Saccharothrix espanaensis DSM 44229: one gene and its partner. The protein of the gene in region 1 binds, or shares a complex with, the protein of each later gene. Links are inferred from orthologs where the notes say so. Each region holds a gene or a part of one and is shown in the gene's direction. Other genes may lie near its edges.

Region 1 (3,237 bases):
GCACGCGCACCGGCGGCCCGAGGACACGCCTCCGGGTCAGTGGCAGCCGGGCACCTACTCGCCGATGGGTGGCGCTTACGGCAGCGTGCCGCCACCCGGTCCGGTCCCGCCCGCCGGCGCGTACGGCGGTGGTGGGGACGAGCCGCCGCCACCGCCGACGAAGTGGGACCGGCGGGGCAAGCAGCCCGGTCCTGGCGGCGGGTTGTGGTTCTGGCCGGAGCTGGTCCACCCGCCGAAGGGGCGGGGGCTGCTGGTGGGCTGCCTGGCGGTCCTCTACCAGTGCGGGACCTGCCAGTACTGCTGTCGTGATCCGTACCCCGGGCCGTTCAGCGGCAAGTGGCGGTCGGGTGGTTGTGACTGCGGGTCCGGTGGTTGCGACTGCGGCGGGTCGAACCACGGGCGTGGCGGCGGTGGCGGCGACGGGTGCTGCGACTGCTCGTGCTGTGACTGCTGCAACTGCAACTGAGTCGCTTGTGAGGCGCTGACCTGGGGCGATCGCAGATTGTCGGACCCGAGGCGTACCGTCGTACCCGTGGCTTTTCCTACCGAGATCCCGGTCAAGGCGCACTCGGCGCATCGGCCCGTCGGCGACATCCCGCGCACCGACGGTCAGTTCCGCGTGGTCAGCGACTACCAGCCCGCGGGTGACCAGCCGGCGGCGATCGCGGATCTCGAACGGCGGGTCCGGGCCGGCGAGAAGGACATCGTCCTGCTCGGCGCGACCGGCACCGGCAAGTCCGCCACCACGGCGTGGCTGGTGGAGAAGCTGCAACGGCCCACCCTGGTGATGGCCCCGAACAAGACCCTCGCGGCGCAGCTGGCCAACGAGCTGAAGGAGTTCTTCCCCGAGAACGCGGTGGAGTACTTCGTCAGCTACTACGACTACTACCAGCCCGAGGCGTACATCCCGCAGACCGACACCTACATCGAGAAGGACTCCTCGATCAACGAGGACGTCGAGCGGCTGCGCCACTCGGCCACGATGAGCCTGCTGACCAGGCGGGACGTGATCGTGGTGGCGTCCGTGTCGTGCATCTACGGCCTGGGCACGCCGCAGTCCTACCTCGACCGGTCGATCCACCTGGAGGTCGGTGGCGAGGTCGAGCGCGACCTGCTGCTGCGGGCGCTGGTCGACATCCAGTACGCGCGCAACGACGTGGCGTTCAACCGCGGCACGTTCCGCGTCCGGGGCGACACGGTCGAGATCATCCCGGCCTACGAGGAGCTGGCGCTGCGCGTCGAGTTCTTCGGCGACGAGATCGACAAGCTCTACTACCTGCACCCGCTCACCGGCGACGTGATCAGGGAGGTCGACGAGCTGCGGATCTTCCCGGCGACGCACTACGTCGCCGGCCCGGAGCGCATGGAGCGGGCCATCGGCAACATCGAGGCGGAGCTGGCCGACCAGCTGGCCAAGATGGAGCGCCAGGGCAAGCTGCTGGAGGCGCAGCGGCTGCGGATGCGGACGGCCTACGACATCGAGATGATGCGCCAGGTCGGGTTCTGCTCGGGCATCGAGAACTACTCGCGACACATCGACGACCGCGGCGCGGGCACCGCCCCGGCCACCCTGATCGACTACTTCCCGGACGACTTCCTGCTGGTCATCGACGAGTCGCACGTGACGGTGCCGCAGATCGGCGGCATGTACGAGGGCGACGCGTCCCGCAAGCGCAACCTCGTGGAGCACGGTTTCCGCCTGCCCAGCGCGCTGGACAACCGGCCGCTGACCTGGGAGGAGTTCGCCGACCGGATCGGCCAGACGGTCTACCTGTCGGCGACGCCCGGCCCGTACGAGATCGGCCAGGCGGGCGGCGAGTTCGTGGAGCAGGTGATCCGGCCGACCGGCCTGATCGACCCCGAGGTGATCGTCAAGCCGACCGAGGGCCAGATCGACGACCTGGTGCACGAGATCCGGGCGCGGGCCGAGCGCGACGAGCGCGTCCTGGTCACCACGCTGACCAAGAAGATGTCCGAGGACCTCACCGACTACCTGCTCGAACTGGGCATCCGGGTCCGCTACCTGCACTCCGAGGTCGACACCCTGCGCCGGGTGGAGCTGCTGCGCCAGCTGCGGCTGGGCGACTTCGACGTGCTGATCGGCATCAACCTGCTGCGCGAGGGCCTCGACCTGCCCGAGGTCTCGCTGGTCTCGATCTTGGACGCCGACAAGGAGGGCTTCCTGCGCTCGGGCACCAGCCTGATCCAGACCATCGGCCGCGCGGCCCGCAACGTCTCCGGCCAGGTCCACATGTACGCGGACCGCATCACCGACTCGATGCAGCACGCGATCGAGGAGACCAACCGGCGGCGGGCGAAGCAGATCGCCTACAACGAGGAACGCGGTCTCGACCCGCAGCCGCTGCGCAAGAAGATCACCGACATCCTGGAGCAGGTCTACGCCGAGGCCGAGGACGCCATCGAGCCGGGCGGCTCCGGCCGCAACGCGTCCCGGGGCAAGAAGCCGACCGGCGATCCGGGCGCGAGCGGCCGCAGCTCGGGGGTCCTGACCGAGCGCGACACCAGCACCATGGCGCGGTCCGAGCTGGCCGACCTGGTCCAGCAGCTGACCGACCAGATGATGAGCGCGGCCCGTGAGCTCAAGTTCGAGCTGGCCGGCCGGCTGCGTGACGAGATCCAGGACTTGAAGAAGGAACTCCGGGGTATGGACGCGGCCGGCGTCAAGTAGCGGCTGCGCTGTCGGGCACCGGTTCCCGCTCCCTGTGGTGTGGTGGGAACCGGCTGTGGGGCGATCATGTCGGGCGGTTTTGTCGGTGGGGTGGCTTAGCGTGTCGGCCATGACGTTGGACGACGTGATCGCGCACTGCCTCGCCAAGCCGGGTGCGGAGGAGAGCTACCCGTGGGGTGACGAGGAGCTGGTGTGCAAGGTGGGCGGCAAGGCGTTCGCGTTCATCGGGCTGTCGGCGAAGACCGTGGGCGTGAAGTCCGGGGTGGACGCCGAGGACGCGGCCGAGTGGCGTGACCGGTTCCCCGACGACATCACGGTCAGCGCCTACATCGGCCGCTACGGCTGGAACCGGGTCGACCTCGGCGGTCGGGTGCCGGAGGACGACGTGCGTGAACTCCTCGACCGCTCGTACGACGCCATCGTCGCGAAGCTGCCGAAGTCGAAGCGGCCCGTGGTGTGAGCGTCCGCGCGGCTGCGAAAGATGTGGGGGCCGGCGGCTGTGAAGGGTATGGGGGCCGGCGGCTGTGAAGGTGTGAGGGGGAGGGCTC
Region 2 (3,352 bases), 1.2 Mb from region 1 along the record:
TGCACGCCCTGGTGGAGGGGCTGGTGGGGGTCGGGCCGCTGCTGGACGACCCCCTCGCGTACCTGCCCGACGACGCGCGGCCGGTGGACCGCGACCTGGCCCGCGCGGCTAGCGGCCGAGCGGCCCGCGGCCCAGCTTGAGCAGGATCATCGCCAGGTCGCGCCCCTCCGGCCCGAGCTCCTTGTAGCGGTTGAGCACGTCGATCTCCCGGTTGTGCACGATCTTCGTGCCGCCGGCGGCCATCCGGGCGGCGCCGATCGTCCGGGAGATCTCCACCCGCCGCTTGACCAGGCGCAGGATCTCCGCGTCCAGGAAGTCGATCTCCTGGCGCAGCGCGTCGATGTCCTCGTTGGCGGGTGCGGTGTCGGTGCTGTTCATCGCGGGTGACCTCTCGACTCTGGCTGGTGAGTCCCGGTCCGGAAGCGTCGAAGCCCCGGAATCCGAGGACTCCGGGGCTTCGTGGGTGGCTTGACGCGCTAGCGGTCCACGGGAGCCGGAGTCCGGGTCCCGTAGAAAAACTCGAAGGTGACCGAGCGCATGGGCCCATCATGCCACAGCCGGCGGATCGCGCGGGGGAGTGTCGGTGCCACCGGGTAACGTGGATCCACGATGAGCGCCTTGTTCGACTTGCCGCCAAGTCCCCCCGATTCCCGGTCCTCCCGCCTGCTGGACGACCTCAACCCGGCCCAGCGCCGGGCCGTCGAGCACGCCGGTTCGCCGCTGCTGGTCGTCGCGGGGGCGGGCTCGGGCAAGACCCGCGTGCTCACCCGCCGGATCGCCTACCTGCTCGGTGAGCGCAAGGTGCACCCCGGCGAGATCATGGCCATCACCTTCACCAACAAGGCCGCGGCCGAGATGAAGGAGCGGGTCGCCGACCTGGTGGGCGCGCGCGCCCGGTCGATGTGGGTGTCGACGTTCCACTCGATGTGCGTCCGGGTGATGCGCCGCGACGGCAAGACCCTCGGCCTGTCGTCGAGCTTCTCCATCTACGACTCCGACGACACCCGGCGGCTCATCACGCTGGTGGCGCGCGACCTCGACCTGGACCCGAAGCGCTACCCGGCCCGCACGCTGGCCATCCACATCTCGAACCTGAAGAACGAGCTGGTGGACGTCGAGACGGCGAAGGCCCAGGCGGGCAACGACCTGGAGCGCCGGGTCGCCGAGGTCTACGAGAGCTACCAGCGCCGGCTCACCGAGTCGAACTCGCTGGACTTCGACGACCTGATCATGCGCACGGTCGAGCTGCTGCAGAACTTCCCGGCGGTGGCCGAGCACTACCGCCGGCGCTTCCGGCACGTGCTGGTGGACGAGTACCAGGACACCAACCACGCGCAGTACACGCTGGTCCGCGAGCTGGTCGGCACCGGCGAGGGCGGCGTCCCGCCGGCCGAGCTGTGCGTCGTGGGCGACGCCGACCAGTCGATCTACGCCTTCCGCGGCGCGACGATCCGCAACATCGTGGAGTTCGAGCGCGACTACCCGCAGGCGACGACCATCCTGCTGGAGCAGAACTACCGCTCCACGCAGCGGATCCTGACCGCCGCGAACGCGGTCATCTCGCGCAACCCGAACCGCCGGGACAAGCGGCTGTGGAGCGACCTGGGCGACGGCGAGAAGATCGTCGGCTACGTCGCGGACAACGAGCACGACGAGGCCGCGTTCGTGGCGCGCGAGATCGACCGGCTGGTCGACGGCGGCGACGCGACCAACGGCGAGATCGCGGTGTTCTACCGCACCAACAACCAGTCCCGGGTGTTCGAGGAGATCTTCATCCGGCTGGGCCTGCCCTACCGGGTGGTCGGCGGCGTGCGGTTCTACGAGCGGCGCGAGGTGCGCGACGCACTGGCCTACCTGCGCACGCTGGCCAACCCGGACGACACGGTCTCGCTGCGGCGGATCCTCAACGTGCCCAAGCGCGGCATCGGCGACCGCGCCGAGGCGTGCGTGTCGACCTACGCCGAGCGGGAGCGGATCAGCTTCGCGGCGGCGCTGCGGGAGGCCGTGCGCGGCAAGGTGCCGCTGCTCAACCCCCGCTCGCAGAGGGCGATCGCCGGGTTCGTCGAGCTGCTCGACGAGCTGGGCGCGCTGGTCGAGCGCGGCGACGACGTGGCCGACGTGCTGGAGGCCGTGCTGGACCGCACCGCCTACCGCGCGGAGCTGGAGGCCAGCGAGGACCCGCAGGACCACACCCGGGTGGAGAACCTCAACGAGCTGGTCACGGTGGCCCGCGAGTTCACCGACCTGGGCGCGGCGGCGCAGGGCCCGACCGAGGACGAGGGGCTGCCCGCCGAGGGCTCGCTGGCCGCGTTCCTGGAGCGGGTGGCGCTGGTCGCCGACGCCGACCAGGTGCCGGACGCGGAGTCCGACGGCGTGGTCACCCTGATGACGCTGCACACCGCGAAGGGCCTGGAGTACCCGGTGGTGTTCGGCACCGGCTGGGAGGACGGCGTCTTCCCGCACCTGCGGGCCCTGGGCGACCCGGTCGAGCTGGCCGAGGAGCGCCGGCTCGCGTACGTCGGCATCACCCGCGCGCAGCAGCGGCTGTACCTGTCGCGGGCGCTGGTGCGCTCGGCGTGGGGCCAGCCCTCGGCGAACCCGGCGTCGCGGTTCCTGGACGAGATCCCGGCCGAGCTGGTCGAGTGGCGGCGGGTGGAGCCGCAGCGCTCCGGCCCGTCCACCGCGACCACGTGGGGCAGCCGCCGCTCGGACGGCCCCGCGCGGCCCGCGCCGGTGAACAACCAGTGGAAGGACACGCCCTCGCTCAAGCTCGACGTGGGCGACCGGGTCAGCCACGACAAGTACGGGCTGGGCAACGTGGTCGCGGTGGACGGGTCGGGTCCCCGCGCCACCGCCACGATCGACTTCGGCAGCGCGGGGAAGGTCCGGCTCATGCTGATCGGCGGCGTGCCCCTCGTGAAGCTGTGAGGGCGGCGACCAGCGCGGCGGCGACCGGGAACAGCACCGCCAGCCGGTAGCCCTCCAGCGGCGTGTCGCCCAGCGCCGCCACGGCGGTCACGCCGGCCACCCCGAGCGCCGCGCCGAACTGGAACGACGTGTTGAGCAGCCCGCCCGCGAGGCCCTGCTCGGCGTCGGCGATCCCGTCGGTGGCGATGATCGTCAGCGGCCCGTAGGCGAGCGCGAACGCGAGCCCGAGCAGCAGCACGGTCGGGAAGAGCTGCCAGTAGCCCCAGCCGTGGTCGATCCGCAGGAACAGCGTGAACGAGGCGGTGGCCAGCAGCAGCCCGGCGGTGACCACCGGGGCCAGGCCGAACCGGGCGACCAGCCGCGGGGTGAGCGTCGGCGCGAGCACCGAGTCGATGCCCACCACGAGCAGGGCCAGGCCGGTCTC

The links.
Region 2: the proteins of uvrB (region 1) and pcrA are in contact, whole or in part, in a crystal structure (PDB 7EGT), measured with the Thermus thermophilus proteins. The link is inferred for Saccharothrix espanaensis DSM 44229 from one-to-one orthologs. Residues at the interface, in WP_096411307.1 of Thermus thermophilus: Glu23, Leu25, Arg26, Asp27, Gly28, Glu29, Arg30, Phe31, Arg55, Glu326, Asp327, Phe328, Glu379, Ser382, Gln383, His398, Gly400, Arg401; in WP_096412145.1 of Thermus thermophilus: His654, Arg656, Phe657, Gln666, Asp668, Glu669, Lys680, Arg681, Leu682, Ser683, Lys685, Tyr686, Ala687.

What each region holds. Positions count from the first base shown.
Region 1 is NC_019673.1:7,417,264-7,420,500, reverse strand. What follows is about bases 186-3,110. They hold uvrB (excinuclease ABC subunit UvrB), read left to right. Parts: upstream 186-532; coding sequence 533-2,689; downstream 2,690-3,110. Other genes in these bases: BN6_RS32210 (MmcQ/YjbR family DNA-binding protein), read left to right, coding at 2,799-3,110; BN6_RS32220 (DUF5685 family protein), read left to right, coding at 186-466. Outside these bases: more of BN6_RS32220, read left to right, coding at 1-185; more of BN6_RS32210, read left to right, coding at 3,111-3,149; BN6_RS32205 (VOC family protein), read right to left, coding at 3,236-3,237. UniProt on the Escherichia coli protein: The UvrABC repair system catalyzes the recognition and processing of DNA lesions. A damage recognition complex composed of 2 UvrA and 2 UvrB subunits scans DNA for abnormalities.
Region 2 is NC_019673.1:8,650,388-8,653,739, reverse strand. The notes cover bases 229-3,268. They hold pcrA (DNA helicase PcrA), read left to right. Parts: upstream 229-609; coding sequence 610-2,928; downstream 2,929-3,268. Other genes in these bases: BN6_RS37860 (MFS transporter), read right to left, coding at 2,891-3,268; BN6_RS37870 (chorismate mutase), read right to left, coding at 229-378. Also shown: BN6_RS37875 (arginase family protein), read left to right, coding at 1-140; more of BN6_RS37870, read right to left, coding at 109-228; more of BN6_RS37860, read right to left, coding at 3,269-3,352. UniProt on the Escherichia coli protein: A helicase with DNA-dependent ATPase activity. Unwinds DNA duplexes with 3'-5' polarity. Translocates on single-stranded DNA with 3'-5' polarity. Initiates unwinding more efficiently from a nicked substrate than double-stranded DNA.